3 regions of the Pseudoglutamicibacter albus genome follow, and region 1 is predicted to be linked to each of the others. Evidence: riboswitches for the same ligand, from Rfam matches in the RefSeq annotation. Region 1 holds a riboswitch; each other region holds the start of a gene.

Region 1 (5,213 bases):
TTGAAGAAGTCCGCACCGGTTTCATCCTTGAACTGTTCCAGCGTGAAACCGGACAAGCCCACGAGTGCGTCCACCGCGGAAGGATCACGGCGGGCCACCGCGGTCGCCACCGCCATACCTTGAGAGAAACCCAGTAGCGTGACCGATTCGTGGTGCTTCTTCCGTTCAGCGACCCAGTGTGTCAGGTCCTCCACGACTTGGCTGTAATCAGCCGAGTTGAACTCCAGATCCTGGCTTGAAAGCGGGAACCACGCGTAGCCGCCATAACCCAGTGCAAGCGGTGCTCGCACTGACATCACAGCGAACTGGCCCGGAAGCATGCTCGCAATAGGTAGAAGGTCGCGTTCATCCGCGCCAAAACCATGCAAGAAAACCAAGAGCGGCGCAGACTCATTCACGCCCTCCGGCACATGTTCAACTACAAACGGTTCCCACTTTTCACTCATATAACCATCCTGTCACGCGCTTGGCGGCACCGGGCCCAAAAACGCACGGAACGGCGCATCCAGCTGGTGCCCATCGGTCAGAAAACCGTCGTGGCCCACCGGGGTCGAAACCATGTGCACAGGAACATCACCCGGCAGCGCATCCGCGATCCGCTGGGACTCTTGCGGATAATACAGACGGTCCGTATCCACGGCCGCGATGAAGAACTCAACGCCCACTACCTCAGCGAGAGCCGCTTCGACTCCCCCGCGGCCCCGACCAACGTCATGGCTCATGAGCGCCTCAGTGAGGGTCAGGTAGGCGTTGGCATCGAAACGATTCACGAGCTTATGCGCCTGATGGTCCAGATACGACTCGACCGCGTAGCGGCCGCGTTCATCACGGCCAGCAGATCCCAGCGGAAGTTCGCTACCTTGCGGCGAGCGCCCAAAACGATGGTCGAGCTCGGCAGCGGAGCGGTAGGAGACGTGGGCGAGGCGGCGAGCTATACCTAGGCCACGCTGCGGGCCGGCACCGTTGCCGTGGCTGTAATAGTCTCCGCCGTGGAATTGTGGGTCGAGCCGGATCGCCTCAGTTTGGATCTGCGCGAACGCGATCTGTTCGGCCGATGATTCAGCGGTCGCGGCGATCACTGCGCATTTGGTGACGTGTTGCGGATAGCTCACGGCCCATTCGAGCGCACGTGCCCCGCCCATCGAGCCGCCAACAACGGCGTGCCACGCCTCAATGTTGAGTGCGTGCATGAGGCGCAGTTCAAGCTCGACCATGTCGCGGATCGTCACGAATGGGAAACGCGAACCATAGGGTTGCCCGTCCTCGGCCAGCGAGGCCGGGCCGATCGTGCCTGAGCACCCGCCCAAGGCTGCCGGAACCACTGCGCAATACGTGGTGGTATCCACCGGCTTACCCGGGCCTACGACCTCGCGCCACCAACCAGGTTGCGGTGCGTCCGCATCGGTCACTGCCGCATCGTTAGCCGGCGCATCTTTAGCCGGCGCATCTTTAGCCGGCGTTCCGTCGGCTGCGTGGGTGTCGCCGGTCAGCGCGTGCAAAACGAGGACCGCATTACTGCGCTCAGCGTTGAGCTCGCCGAAAACCTCGTACGCGATATGGGTTTGGGGAAGGTGCCCGCCTGTCTCTAGATCCAGCGGGCCCAGCGGGAGGATCTTCACATCGCTCTCGGGAGCGTTGTGTTGTGAGTGTTCTCGTACATCCAACGTCATAACGCTGCTTTCGCTTCGTGAGTTTCTATCGCTTCCGTTGCCACATGCCAATGTCCCGGCGCTAGTTAGGCGCGGGCGGCGTGGAAGGCGTCGAAACCCTTCTGCAGGTCGGCGATGATGTCATCCACGTGTTCAAGGCCCACTGAGAGGCGTACTGTGCCTGGGCCCACGCCGGCGGCTCGCTTCTCTTCCGGAGACAGCTGGGAGTGGGTTGTGGATGATGGATGCGCCACGAGCGAGCGGACGTCACCGAGGTTGGCTACAAGCGAGTGCAGCTCGAGCGCGTCCACGAAGGCGCGGGCCGCCTCCTCGTTGTCTTCAGCTCCCTTGATCTCGAAGGAGACGATCGCGCCCACTCCTTCGGGCGCGTAGTGGCGGCCGCGCTCGTACCACGGGCAGGATTCCAAGCCGGCGTAGATGGTCGCGGAGACGTCATCGCGCGCTTCGAGCCATTGAGCGACCTTCTGCGCGTTTTCGATGTGCCTCTCAACACGCAGGGATAGCGTTTCGAGGCCTTGGGCGATCAGGAAGGAGTTCATCGGGGAGATCGCAGCACCGGTGTCACGCAGCAGCTGCACGCGGACCTTCAGGATGTAGGAGAGATTCGCACCCAGTGGCGAGCCGACACCCATATCGCGGCCGTAAACGATGCCGTGATAGGACTCATCCGGCTGGTTGAAACCCGGGAAGCGCTCCGGGTGCTGGGTGTAGTCGAAGTTTCCTGAGTCAATAATGACCCCGCCCATCGCGGTTCCGTGGCCGCACAGGTACTTGGTTGCGGAGTGAACCACGACGTCGGCGCCCCATTCGATCGGGCGCAGCGAGTACGGGGTTGCCAGCGTGTTGTCAATGATGAGCGGTACGCCTGCCTCATCGTGTGCAATCGCGGCGATGTTTTCGATGTCGAACACGTCTTGGCGTGGGTTACCGATGGTCTCGCCGAAGAACGCTTTGGTGTTCGGCTTGATCGCCCCGCGCCATGCATCCAGGTCGTCTGGATCTTCCACGAACGTGACCTCGACGCCGAGCTTAGGCAGAGTGTGCTTGAAGAGGTTCTGCGTCCCGCCATAGAGGGATGGCGATGCGACGATGTGATCGCCGGCTTCTGCAACGTTGAGGATCGCGTAGCTCGTAGCGGCCATTCCGGAGGCGACAAACAGCGCGCCGACGCCGCCTTCGAGGCTTGCCATGCGGTTCTCGATGACCTCGGTGGTCGGGTTGCCTAAGCGCGTATAGATAGGCCCCAGCTCGCTCAGTGCGAAGCGGTTGGCAGCAGCCTCGGTGTCCGGGAAAACATATGCGTTGGTCAGGTGGATCGGTAATGCTTGCGAACCCGTGGTCGGGTCTGGTGTCTGACCGGCGTGGATCTGACGAGTTTCGAACTTTTGTTGCGACATTTACAGTGCACCCCTTGATTCATAGGAGGGGCTTGCCCGCATACACCGGTTGAATTGACGTAACGTCCGCCCGGATACGGGCGGGCAGAGCCCGCGCTTGCCACAGCGGCATTCCCGTGTGACCAGGTCCTCACCCGGGGCACCCCGCCGCGGACGGAGGGTTGCCGGCCAGCAAACCGGGGTTTTGCACTGGCACTCATGACCTTGGCAATTAGCCTACAACACGCCAACCCACTGGCACCACATAACGCCCACCACACCCGGTGTGATCCACAGGCCGGACTTCAACTTAGGTAAACCTAAGTAGAGATGTGGCTCACACAGTGTCAGATTTAACCCATGAAGCTCGATCACGTTTCTTACGCTTGCGGGCCAGAAGGCCTCATCACCACCGCAGACCGTATCGCCGATCAGCTCGGGCTCCGGTACGTCAAAGGAGGCGTGCACCCACGCTTCGGAACACGCAACGTGTTCTTCCCCCTCCACAACCACCAGTACCTCGAAGTCGTTGAGGTACTAGACCACCCGGCCACTCTCCAGCAGCCGTTCAGGAAGGCAGTACGCGCCCGAAGTGAGATGGGTGGCGGATGGATGGGCTGGGTCGTCTCAGTAGAGGACCTCACACCTATCGAGGAGCGCCTGCAACGCGGCGCGGTCCCCGGTTCGCGTAAGTTCCCCGACGGGCGAGAGCTCACGTGGCGCCAGATCGGCATCAACGGGCTCATCGCAGACCCTCAGCTTCCCTACTTCCTCCGCTGGGACGAGAGCTTCGAGGACCTGCACCCATCCCGGGCTGAAGAGCCACACGGTGAAATCGTGGAACTCACGATCTCCGGTAACCGCGAACGCATCGACGAATGGCTCGGCCACCCAGGTGAAGACTTCAAGGGCGAGGTCACATTCAACTTCACCTCCCCCTCCGGGATGCCGGGCCTGCAGTCAGTCACGCTGAAGACCCCGAAGGGCCTCGTAACCCTCTAACAGCGTTGGCCCGGCGGGAGCTGACAGGGCCGACGGCGCGGGCTAGCTACCGTACCCGAACCATGCCGCGAGCAGCGGGTAGCCCACAAACGCGACCGCATCGAGTAAGAAGTGCGCCCAGATGAGCGGCATGATGCGGCATTTGTGCAGGTAGTAGAGCCCAAAGATCACGCCCATCGCTACGTTGCCGATGAACGGCCCGACGCCTTGGTAGAGGTGGTAGGAGCCACGCACTACGGCGCAGAAGATGATGATCGCGGCGGGCGTCCATTTCAGTGTTGCGAGCCGCTCATGCAGGTAGGCGAGCACCACGATCTCTTCAAGTAACCCGTTCTTGAGTGCGGCCAACAGCAACACGGGTACGCTCCACCACGCATCCGGCAGGCCCGAGGTCGTGATAGCAGTCGCGACACCGAGCGCCCTGCCCACCGCGTATACCGCGAGGGTTCCTACGCCGATGAGCACGAAGAATGCGAAACCCACTGCGGCGTCGCTACCGCATCGTTGACCGTCGATGCCCCACCTGCGCCAAGGCTTATTGCCCGGCCAGCGTGAAACAAGGTAGATCACGAGCGCTACCGGGGCAAGCGCAAAGAAGATGCCGGCAAGCTGATACAGCAGATCAATCCACTCACGCGTGCTAGTTGAGGTGTTGAGGGCCGCAGTCCCGGAGGAGATGGGGCCGCGCGTGATGGTGTCGAGCAAGTCGATGAGCGCATACACCCCGGATTTGCCCAAAGAGAGCGCTAGGACGATGCCGATCTCCCACCCCAGGGCCTTTCGCGAGGGCGCCCCCAGCTCGCCCAGGCCGGGCGTCTTCGCTGAGCCGTCACCGTCTGGGGTGTGTGCGTGTGGGGATTGGGCACTCATGCATCCGATTATGCTCGGTAGGCTGGATGCATGGCCAGGCAACCCACGAGCGAAGAAGTTGAACGCGCCAACGCTTTATACCCTGCCGCGGATTGGGTTTCTGGCCGGGTTGAGGAATCTGGGAAGTCGAACCTGGTTCTCATCCCGGCAGACCCGGTTCCTGAGGTTGTGTTCCGGATGGCCCGGACTCGTGAGGAGGCGCTCGCCCAAGCCCGCCGTGCCGCGTTAGCAGATGCGCTTGCCCCGCATGTTCCGTGGCTCGTCCCTGAATCCCGCTCCCCGATCGATTCCGCCG
Region 2 (5,213 bases), 1.5 Mb from region 1:
TTCATCAACCAGCCCGCAACGAGCGAACCCACAATGCCGGACGCCTGAATCACCGCAATATGGAAGCCGGCGCTCTCCTCAGAAATCCCCGACGACATCTCGATAGCCGGCCACCACGCCAAAACAGAATAAAACAGGGTCGACTGGAAACCCATGAACGCCGTGATGACCCACGCCAACGGGGAACGCAGAATACTGCGCGGCCGTGCCACAGCCGCTGGTGACGCAGCCGCCGATGCGGCCGCAGGGTTGCCCGCGGCGTCAGTTGCTTGGCGGTCCAGGATCTGTGCTCGCCGCATCACATGGTCCGCACGAACCTGCGGAGCGAACACCGCCACACCAATCAAACCGGCGCCCAACGTCAAACCGAGAGCGCCCTGCCAACCCCAACCCGGCAACCCAGCGATCGGGACAGCGACCGCCGCCGCGAGTGCGGCCATGAGCGACTGAAACGCCGAATACACACCCGTCAGCGTGCCGGCATGATCCGGGAAATCACGCTTAATCAGCGCCGGCAACAGAACGTTCATGATCGCGATCCCAACACCGATCAATACGGTGCCGGCCCACAAACCGAATGAACCAACCCAGGAACGCAACACGATCCCCACGTTGACCGCAATCAAAGCGCCGAACAGGGAATGCGCCAACCCGAAACGCGCCGCGATCCGCGGCACGATCGGCGAAAACACCGCGAAACACAGCAGCGGCAAGGAAATCAGGAACGATGCGGACGCCGCCGAAAGCCCCACGTCTTCCTTAATGCGGGGGAGCAGCGGGCTCGCGCTGGTCATCGGCATCCGCAGATTCGTAGCGATCAGCAAAATACCTGCGATCGCCAAAGCCGGGCTCACAGCCCGCGCCGCAACGCCCGCCACTGGGCGCGAGTGCTCCGGAAGCGGCTGGCTCGCGCCGTCATGCGAAGAATTCTTCATTCCGTAACGTTATCGCCCTTCCCGCGCCGCGCAAGCCGGCAACCGTCACAACACGTCATCACAATCCGCGGCTGCAGAATTACGATGCGGCAGCAGGCACCGTAGGGCGTCCCACGGCACCCGCCCGCCGGCTATGCACGGACGGTGGGGAAATGCTTAGCAGCCAGCTCCCGCCGAAGCGCCAGTGCGGAAGCAGGAACCACGATGCGAATCAGGCAACCAATCCTGCCCCGTCACCGAGGCACGCAACGTCACGGGCTCTGCCGCCGCTCCGGCAGCAGCATCGGCCGCTCCGGCACCGGCATCGGCGGCCTCGCCCGCATCAGCCAACAGACCACGGCGCCTCAGCTCGGGGCTCACGTATTCAGCGAACCGTTCAAGATCAGCCGGCCGCACGCCACTGCACACGTTGAAGCCATCCACACCGGAAGCCGCTTGCCACCCCTCCAACTGATCCGCAACGCTCTCGGGGCCACCCACAATCACAGGGCCGCGGCCACCCAACGTCACGAACGCGGCAATGTCGCGCACGGTCCACTCGCGCGCTGTGTCGCCAGAGGTCACCGAACGCAGGGCGGACTGGTTCGCTTCCGTCTCAACCTCAGCCAACGGAGCATCGGGATCCAGTCCGGCCAAGTCAACGCCGGTCCAGCCCGCGAACAGAGCCAAAGCCCCCTCGACGTCGACATACTGCTGATAGGACTCGAAGCGGCGCTGCGCCTCCTCGTCGTCCGCGCCCGTCACCACGGTGGCCATCGCGAACGTGCGCACCGCATCGGCGGGCCGGCCCGCGACCTCAAGCGCCTCATGTAAGCGGTCAATATAACCGCGCACGACACTTGGCTCAGAACCGATCATGAACACGGCCTCAGCGTTCTCGGCACCAAAACGCAAGCCCCGCGCCGAGGCACCCGCCTGGAACAAGAACGGCGTCCGCTGCGGCCCCGGATGCGTCAACAACGCACCATCAACCGAGAAATACTCGCCCTTATGCTCAGCCTTCCGAACACCCGCCGGATCCACGAATACACCCGCATCGGCATCCTTGAGCACCGAACCCGGAGCGAAACTGCCCTCGAACAGCTTGTACATAACATCCATGTACTCGTCCGCGCGGTCGTAACGCTCATCGTGCGGTAGCTGCCGCTCCAAACCGAGGTTCCGGGCAGCGGAATCCTGATACGAGGTCACAATGTTCCAGCCAACCCGGCCACCCGTCAGGTGGTCCAGGCTCGCGAACCGGCGCGCCAACAGGAACGGGTCCTCATACGTGCAGGAAGCCGTCAATCCGAAACCGAGCCTGCGCGTCACCGCCGCCATTGCAGACACTGCAGCGAACGGATCCAGCAACGGAACCTGCACGCCGCGCTCATGCGAGACCGCGTCGCTTCCGCCGTACACGTCATAGGTTCCCAACACATCTGCCAAAAACAGTGCCGTGAAACCGCCGCGATCCAACGTCTGAGCCAGGTCGGTCCAGTAGCTCAACTGATCAAAGTTAGCCGCCCGAGACTCCGGATGCCGCCACAAACCAGGGGACTGATGCACCGGCGTGGCCATCTCAAACGCGTTAAGAAGCACGGGTCACCTCACCGATCGCGTTGAGGCCCTCCGGGACAGTCCCGTTGACCAGGTAGTCGCCGATGATCCGCTCACGGAACACAATCGGGTTATGCGTCGCGACGGTCTGTGCATTGCGCCAATGCCGGTCCAGGTTCTTCTCCCGCGACGTGTTCGAAGCGCCACCCGTGAGGAACAGTTCAGAGCAAATGCTGGTCACGATGCTCGGTACAGTCACGTGCGCGCGCTCAACAGCAAGCTCCGCCTCAGTCAGCAAGCGCTGCGCATCTGGATCTTCGAGCGAGAGCACACCCTCGGCAGCCTCGAGCCGCCGCGCGGCCTCAACCACAGCTGACTCCACCACGAAAGCCTGCGCCGAAAGCCGCCCCACAACTCCCAGAATCTGCGGATCCTCAGAGTGCGGAACACCCAAACCGGTGTTGAACGAACGCGTCCGCCGGTGCACGCCAGCCGCCGCATCGTTCACAACATTGCGGGCGATACCCGCCAACACGGCGAGCAAAACAATCTGGAACAGCGGCGCCTCAAACTGCGCCTCAGCGCTACCGGGAACACGGTTCAGAATGTGCTCGGGCGCTACACGCACATCGGTGAAACGCGTGGTTCCCGTACCGGTGAGGCTCTGACCGAAACCATTCCAGTCATCCTCAAGCTCAACACCCGGAGCCCGAGTGGAAACGACAGCGAACTGTCGACCCTCGGTCGGTGTTCCATCCGTATCAAGCAGCGTGGCCGAAACCCGGGTATGCGTCGCGTACGCGGTGCCAGTGCAGTAATACTTAGCGCCGTTGAGCACCCCAGTGCCGTCCGCCTGCACAGCCAACGTGGTGTTGAGCGTATTCAACGTATTCCCGCTCACCTCAGTGGACGCGTTACCCACAGTATCGCCAGCAAGGACCTTCGCGTACCAGAACTCGCGCGTCTGCTCATTCTGGTAGCGCAGCGTCTCCGCGAAACCTGCGTGCGAACGGTATTGATGCGCGATGTTCGGGTCAGCTGCCGCCAGGTCGATCAGCAACTGCACCCAGTCGGTGAAGCTCACGCCCGGGCCGCCGTACTCGGTAGGCACCCGCAGTACGGTGAAGCCGGCCCGGTTGAGTTCCGCGATCTCAACGAACGGCAAAACACGATGCGCCTCCCGCTCCGAAGCGCCGAGCGCGATGCGGTCAAAGATCGGCCCGAAATGCTCACGCAGCTCAGCCAGGCTTGGCTTGTGGCCGGCTTCCCACGGGGTGACCGGAGCATCCTGGGTGGTGACGTAACGAAGCCCTTCAGCGAAACTCAAGTCAGCCGAAGAAGCAGTGGTGCTGGTGTTGCTAGCGCCGCCAGTAGCAGCCGGGGTTCCAGCGTCAGTTCCGGCCGCATCGGCTACTGCTGCAGGGTGGGCAGGGGTGTGCGTGGACAACGATGACACAGTTATTCCTTTCCATCGTTCCTGGCGGGAGCACCGTGTACAAACCGGTTGCTGCGACGTCAACGAGCCAGGTCTCTCAGTCGCTCTGGATGGGTTACAAGCATCATTTTTATAGCCCGCCCCCGAGCCATGTCAACCGCCCGCAGGCCTGTTTGTGTCATAAATCGACAAAAAGAATCGCCCTGCGCCAGCGGCTGCTTGCCCCGTGCCTACGGATGCCCGCCCTGCATCGCAGGCGCCGCGGGGGCGTTTCAGGCGGGATTAGAAGGCGACTTTCTCCAGCAGCCGGCTCAGCTCGTGCCGCTCGTCGGAGGTGAGCGCGGCGAGCACCACGTCGTCGGAGGCCATGGTCAGCGCGCGTGCCCTCCGGTAGGCATCCTGCCCTTGCGGTGTGGCGATGACGATCCGGGAACGACGGTCACGCGGATCCACCTGGCGCTCGACCCATCCCCGCTTCTCCAGGAAGTCCACCAGGTTCACTATCTGGCTTGGGTCCAGGCTCAGGAAGTCGCCGAGTTCGCGCTGGGACGGGTTCACGTCCGCGGCGGCCAGGGCCAGCACGGAGTACTGGCGGACCTTCAATCCCATCTCCTCCTGCAGGACGCGGTTGGCGTGGCTGTGGCCGATGCTGCGCAGCCGGGCCGCCAGGAACTGGACCTGGCCGGCGAGCTCTGACGACGTGAACTCCGCCATACGCTCGGCCGCAAGCGCTGTGGAGGGGGCGGGGAAGCGCTGGGCGGCCTCGGCCGGGTTCACTGCGGCTCCGGAGGTGTCCTTTGTGGTCGTCATGTGCTTGCTTCCTTGGTCCGTGTACTCGAGGGAGTGATCCGGCTGATCTTGCCCATATAGAGGCTTGTCCCTTGCAGAGGATCGTACTCGAAATGCAAGCCTCGAAAAATAATTGACAATTTCAATTATATGTACTGTCATGGTTCTTGTGTGGTGAACGCCACACCAGGGCCATCCGAGAGTATCCGCCGCGAGGCGGCACGCAGGCTCTCAGACCAGAACAGACATCTAGCACGTCACCACCGAAGGAGAACCCCATGTCCCTCGACGGCAAGGTAGCCATCGTCACCGGCTCGGGCGCAGGCCTGGGCCTCGCCTACGCCCAGGAGCTCGCCCGCCAGGGAGCCTCCGTGGTTATTAACGACGTCAACCAGGAGACCGCGGACGCTGCTGTCGCCTCCATCACCGAAGCCGGCGGCAAAGCCGTGGCCGCCGTGGTCCCTGTTGGCACCAGCGAGGCCGCCGACCAGCTGGTCAAGACCGCCGTAGACACC
Region 3 (5,213 bases), 470 kb from region 1:
CCCGTTCGCTGAGAAGGTCCTGATCGAATGCTGCCTCGACTTATTCCGTGACGAGCTTGTTGTGGCGATCCAGGACCTCGGCGCGGCCGGTATTTCGTGTGCGACCAGCGAGCTCGCCTCCAACGGTGGCGTGGGCATGAACGTTGAGCTCAGGGACGTGCTGTTGCGTGATCCGAGCCTCAACCCATCCGAAATCCTGATGTCCGAATCTCAGGAACGCATGATGGCCGTGGTAACCCCTGAGAACGCTGAGGCGTTCGAGAAGGTCCTGGAGCACTACGGTGTCGAATACTCCTGGATCGGTGAGATCACCGAGGATCCCCGTCTGATCATCACGTGGAACGGCGAGGTCATTGTGGACATCGATCCGCAGACCGCCGCTGAAGAGGGACCTGAATACGACCGCCCATACGCCCGCCCTGACTACCAGGATGCGTTGCAGGCTGACTCGTTCCGCGGCTCCGAGGCCGCTAAGAACCTGCCGGAGCAGGGCGAGGACCTCAAGCAGGCGATGCTGGAGCTCATGGCGCGGCCTAACCTGTGCGATAAGACGTGGGTCACCCAGCAGTTCGATTCCAACGTTGGAGGCAACACAGCGTTGGCTTCCCCTGACGACGCCGGCGTGATCCGCGTCGACGAGAACACCGGTATGGGTGTCGGTTTCGCGACGGATGCGAACGGCCGTTACGCCTACCTCGACCCCTACGCTGGCGCTCAGCTGGCTTTGGCCGAGGCGTACCGCAACGTCGCGACCTCCGGCGCTACCCCGATGGCTGTGACTGACTGCTTGAACTTCGGTTCCCCTGAGGACCCGAATGTGATGTGGCAGCTGGTCCAGGCGATCGAGGGGCTTTCGGATGCCTGCCTTGCACTCCAGGTTCCGGTGACCGGCGGTAACGTTTCGCTCTACAACCAGACCGGCGAGACCCCGATCCACCCGACCCCGGTTGTGGGCGTGATGGGTCGCTTCGATGACGTCACCGCGCGCACGGTTTCGGGTTGGCGTGAAGAGCACGACGGCAACGCGGTCTACTTGCTTGGTGTGACCCGCGATGAGCTGGATGGCTCCGAGCTCGCCGCGATGCGTGACCACCTCGGCGGTATCCCGCCGAAGGTCGACCTCGATGCGGAACGCACCCTGGGCCAGCTTCTGGTCTCTGGTTCCCGCGACGGCATGTTCGATGCCGCCCACGACCTCTCCGAAGGCGGCCTCGCAGCCGGGCTGGTCGAGATGTCGATGCGCTACGGCGTCGGTGTGCGCGTGAACCTGGATGAGCTCAAACAGCGTGACGGCATTGACGCTTTCACCGCTCTGTTCTCAGAATCGCAGGCCCGCGCGCTGGTGTGCCTGCCGCGTTCCGAGGAGGAACGTTTCACCGCGATGGCCGCGGCACGCGGCTTCGCCCACGTCCGCCTGGGTGTCGTGGACGCTTCCTCGCACGCGATCGAAGTTCAAGGCGAGTTCTGTGCAACCCTCGACGAAATCCGCGAAGGCTGGGGCACAACCATGCAACGCCACTTCGGCTAACGCCTGTTGCTAGCGGTGTGCCGTACGGCTACAGCACACCGCTAGCAGGCACCTTCGATAACAAGAGATGGCTGTGGGCGCCAGGTTCATCCTGGCGCCCACAGCCATGTCGTATTCGCGGCCGTGAAATGTACGGCCTGCCCCGGCTAGCGGGCGCTGTCTCCTGCCCGCCAGCGTGGCAACCTAGCGGCGCACAGCCGCGCCCGGATGGTTCTCCGGCAGCCGGTCGCCGCGACCAAACAGTGCGTGGCGCAAGGAGGAACCCGTCTGGTCCTCCACTGGGCGGTCGGCATCCCACGCAACTGTGGCGTCGGCGGCTTCCTCAGCGCTCGGGTACACGCCGAGCGCTTCGAGTTCTGGAATCACATAGTCCACCACGTCACGGAACGTGCCAGGCTTGACCGCGTAGGCGACGTTGAAGCCATCCACCCCGGTGTCACGCACCCATTCATGGAACTGTTCGGCAACTTCACGGCCGGTGCCCACGGCAACCGGACCGAAACCACCCACGCCGATGTAGCGCGCCAACTGGCCCACGTTCCACGGCTTATCAGAATCACCTGAAGCCGCCTGGAACATGTTCACCGCGGACTGGATCGCGTTGGACTCCACGTCTTCACCGATCACCGCATCAAGCGGGTATTCGGACAAGTCGATGCCCGTCCAGCCTGCGAGCAACGCCAACGCTCCCTGTTCATCGGCATAAGACTGGTATTCGCGGAATTTCTCCCACGCTTCCTCGTTCGTCTTGCCAACGACCGGGGTGATCATCGCGAAAATCTTGACGTCATCAGCGTTACGGCCCGCCGCCACGGTTGCTTCGCGGATTTTCTTCACGGTCTTCGCGAGGCCTTCCTTGGTTGCCTGCGAAACGAACACAGCCTCAGCATGCTTCCCCGCGAAAGCCATACCGCGCGAAGACGCGCCAGCCTGGAAGATCACCGGGGTGCGTTGACGGGAAGGCTCCGTGATCGCAATACCTGGAACGTTGAACCACTTGCCCTCGTGTTCAATCGGGTGCACCTTAGCCGGGTCAACAAACAAACCAGATTCGCGGTCAGCTACAACCGCATCGTCCTCCCACGAACCCTCAAGCAGCTTATACACGACCTCGAGATATTCATCCGCGTGATCGTAGCGTTCGTCGTGCTCCATCTGGCGGGTCTGGCCAAAGTTCTTCGCCGCGGACTCGAGGTAGCCGGTCACAACGTTCCAGCCGACTCGACCGCCGGTGATGTGGTCCAGGGTCGCCATGCGGCGCGCAAGCCCCACCGGATGCTCATATGCCGTGCCCGCCGTGACACCGAAACCGAGGTTCTTCGTCGCCGCAGCCATCCCCGCCACGATCACTGCAGGGTCAGCCAACGGGATCTGCGCACCGGAACGCAACGCGGTCTCCGGGGAGTTCGCATAGGCGTCATACACACCCATCACGTCCGCCAAAAACAGGGCGGAAAAACGGCCCTCCTCCAGGATCCTGGCAAGCTCAACCCAGTGCGAAAGCTTGTTGTAATCCCGCGAGGTATCTTCCGGATGCTTCCACAAACCCGGGGACTGGTGGCCAATCGTGTTCATCGCGAAAGCGTTGAGAAGAATCGGTTTTTCAGACGACATGTTAACCCTTTCCCGCAGCCCTCAAACGCTGCGCCATCGTCTTCTGGCGGGAGCACCTTTCCCTCACGATTCCTGCTACGGAACCCTTCAGGATGGTTGCTGCGGCGTCATCGAGCCAGATCTCTCGGCCGCTCTGGATGGATACGGATTCAGCATAGAGGCACACCATGGGCATCACGCAAATCGCTCGTGACCGATGACAAAGAATGACGGCACGCATCGGCGGCTACACCTGCGAAAGTATTACCCCATGCCATAACACGGGTTTCTGCAGGTGAAAGGGCTACAGCGACGTGGAATTTGCGCGGCCAGAAGTGTTCTTTACCGTCGATATCATCGCGCTGATCATCAACGGGATCATGGGTGGGGTGATCGCCCGCCGCATCAGACGCCAGCTACCTCAAGCGTGGCGCGTGTTGAGCAACATGACACACACGCTGACCCGATTTGCGTGCAACCACCTTCGTCACCCACTATGGACAGCACAACCATCCAGAGCGGCTGAGAGATCTGGCTCGATGACGCCGCAGCAACCACCCCGGGTTTTTACCGGGCATGGTGCTCACGCCAGGATCGATGGAGTGACAACGCATGACCGCAACGTCCGCACCCGCGCACCAGGCCGCCCAGGCTCAGCTCAGCAACGCAAACCTCAGCAGCGCGCAGCCTAGCGATGACGCGCTGCTTAGCGATGAAGAGCACAGCGCGTACTGGGCCAAACAGGCCGCCCAGCTCACGTGGGAGACCCCGTGGGATACGGTGCACACGCTAACCCCGCCTAACCCTGAAACTCAGGAAGGTCTGCAGCAAACCTGGTTCGCGGGAGGCACGCTCAACGCCGCTGTCAACTGCGCAGACCGCCACGTAGCGGCAGGCAACGGGGACAAAGTAGCGCTCTACTTCGAAGGTGAACCCGGCGACCGTCGCACCGTCACCTACCGCGAACTCACCGAGGAAATCTCGCAAGCCGCCCACGCGCTCACGGAACTGGGCATCGCCCGCGGCGACCGCGTCGTGATCTATCTTCCGGTGCTCGTTGAGACGATCATCATCACGCTGGCTTGCGCACGCATCGGCGCGATCCACTCGCTTGTTTTCGGCGGATTCAGCGCAGAAGCGTTGCGTTTCCGTGTTGAAGACACCCGCGCCAAGCTGCTGGTCACCAGCGACGGCCAGTACCGCCGCGGCAAGGCCGTGCCCGTCAAGGACATCGCGGACGAGGCCGCATCCGGGGAGAACCAGCTCGAGCATGTGCTCGTGATCGACCGCACCGGCCACCGCGACATCCCGTGGACCGAAGGCCGTGACATCTGGTGGGACCAGATTGTGCCCCGCCAGCCACGGCAGCACACACCGGAAGCGTTCGATGCGGAAAATCCGCTGTTCATCATGTACACCTCCGGGACCACCGGGAAACCGAAGGGCCTGGTGCACACGACCGGCGGCTACCTCACCGGTGCTGTAGCGACCTATAACCAGATTTTCGCCCACCCGGACCCAGCTCAACGCGCGGGCGATGTGCATTGGTGCACTGCAGATCTCGCGTGGGTCACCGCCCACACCTACGAGATCTATGGGCCGCTCGGGGCCGGCGCGACCCAAGTCATCTACGAAGGCGTACCCAACGCCCCGCACCCGGGCCGGCACTTCGAAGTCATCCAGCGTTATGGTGTGACCTCCTACTACACCGCGCCAACGCTCGTGCGTTCGCTCATGGGCTGGTTCCCTGAAGGGATCCCCGACGAATACGATCTCTCGAGCATCCGCCTCGGCGGAACCGTAGGTGAAGCCGTCAACCCTGAAGCAGCGCGGTGGCTACGCGAACAGATCGGCCGCGACACCTACCAGCCCGCCAACCCCGAAACCGGGGAACCCGAGCGCGGCATCAGCATGGTCGATACCTGGTGGCAGTCAGAAACTGGCTCCACCATCCTCACTCCCCTACCCGGGGCAACCACCGTCAAGCCCGGCAGCGTAGGCCGCGACATGCCAGGGGTAGCGACCGCGGTTGTCGACGACGAGGGCAACCCGACACCGGCTGGAACCCAAGGCAACATCGTGCTCACCCAGT

Evidence for each region. Region 1 has a riboswitch for S-adenosylmethionine ahead of J2S67_RS02085 (O-acetylhomoserine aminocarboxypropyltransferase/cysteine synthase family protein). Riboswitches for the same ligand answer to the same signal wherever they lie in the genome.
Region 2: linked by a shared signal. The riboswitch ahead of J2S67_RS08610 (acyl-CoA dehydrogenase family protein) and the one ahead of J2S67_RS02085 (O-acetylhomoserine aminocarboxypropyltransferase/cysteine synthase family protein) in region 1 are both predicted to bind S-adenosylmethionine.
Region 3: linked by a shared signal. The riboswitch ahead of J2S67_RS00090 (LLM class flavin-dependent oxidoreductase) and the one ahead of J2S67_RS02085 (O-acetylhomoserine aminocarboxypropyltransferase/cysteine synthase family protein) in region 1 are both predicted to bind S-adenosylmethionine.

What each region holds. Positions count from the first base shown of each region.
Region 1 covers NZ_JAVDXX010000001.1:486,301-491,513, reverse strand. Annotated here, with positions in the region: gene J2S67_RS02095 (alpha/beta hydrolase) at 1-446, opposite strand, end outside; gene metX (homoserine O-acetyltransferase MetX) at 459-1,670, opposite strand; gene J2S67_RS02085 (O-acetylhomoserine aminocarboxypropyltransferase/cysteine synthase family protein) at 1,736-3,067, opposite strand; SAM riboswitch class IV at 3,156-3,271, opposite strand; gene J2S67_RS02080 (VOC family protein) at 3,407-4,048, shown strand; gene J2S67_RS02075 (CPBP family intramembrane glutamic endopeptidase) at 4,091-4,918, opposite strand; gene J2S67_RS02070 (phosphotransferase family protein) at 4,949-5,213, shown strand, end outside.
Region 2 covers NZ_JAVDXX010000001.1:1,941,779-1,946,991, reverse strand. Annotated here, with positions in the region: gene J2S67_RS08620 (CynX/NimT family MFS transporter) at 1-935, opposite strand, end outside; gene J2S67_RS08615 (LLM class flavin-dependent oxidoreductase) at 1,092-2,516, opposite strand; gene J2S67_RS08610 (acyl-CoA dehydrogenase family protein) at 2,506-3,930, opposite strand; SAM riboswitch class I at 3,940-4,026, opposite strand; gene J2S67_RS08605 (MarR family winged helix-turn-helix transcriptional regulator) at 4,192-4,719, opposite strand; gene J2S67_RS08600 (SDR family NAD(P)-dependent oxidoreductase) at 4,977-5,213, shown strand, end outside.
Region 3 covers NZ_JAVDXX010000001.1:18,454-23,666, reverse strand. Annotated here, with positions in the region: gene purL (phosphoribosylformylglycinamidine synthase subunit PurL) at 1-1,528, shown strand, start outside; gene J2S67_RS00090 (LLM class flavin-dependent oxidoreductase) at 1,712-3,142, opposite strand; SAM riboswitch class I at 3,173-3,286, opposite strand; SAM riboswitch class I at 3,628-3,725, shown strand; gene acs (acetate--CoA ligase) at 3,734-5,213, shown strand, end outside.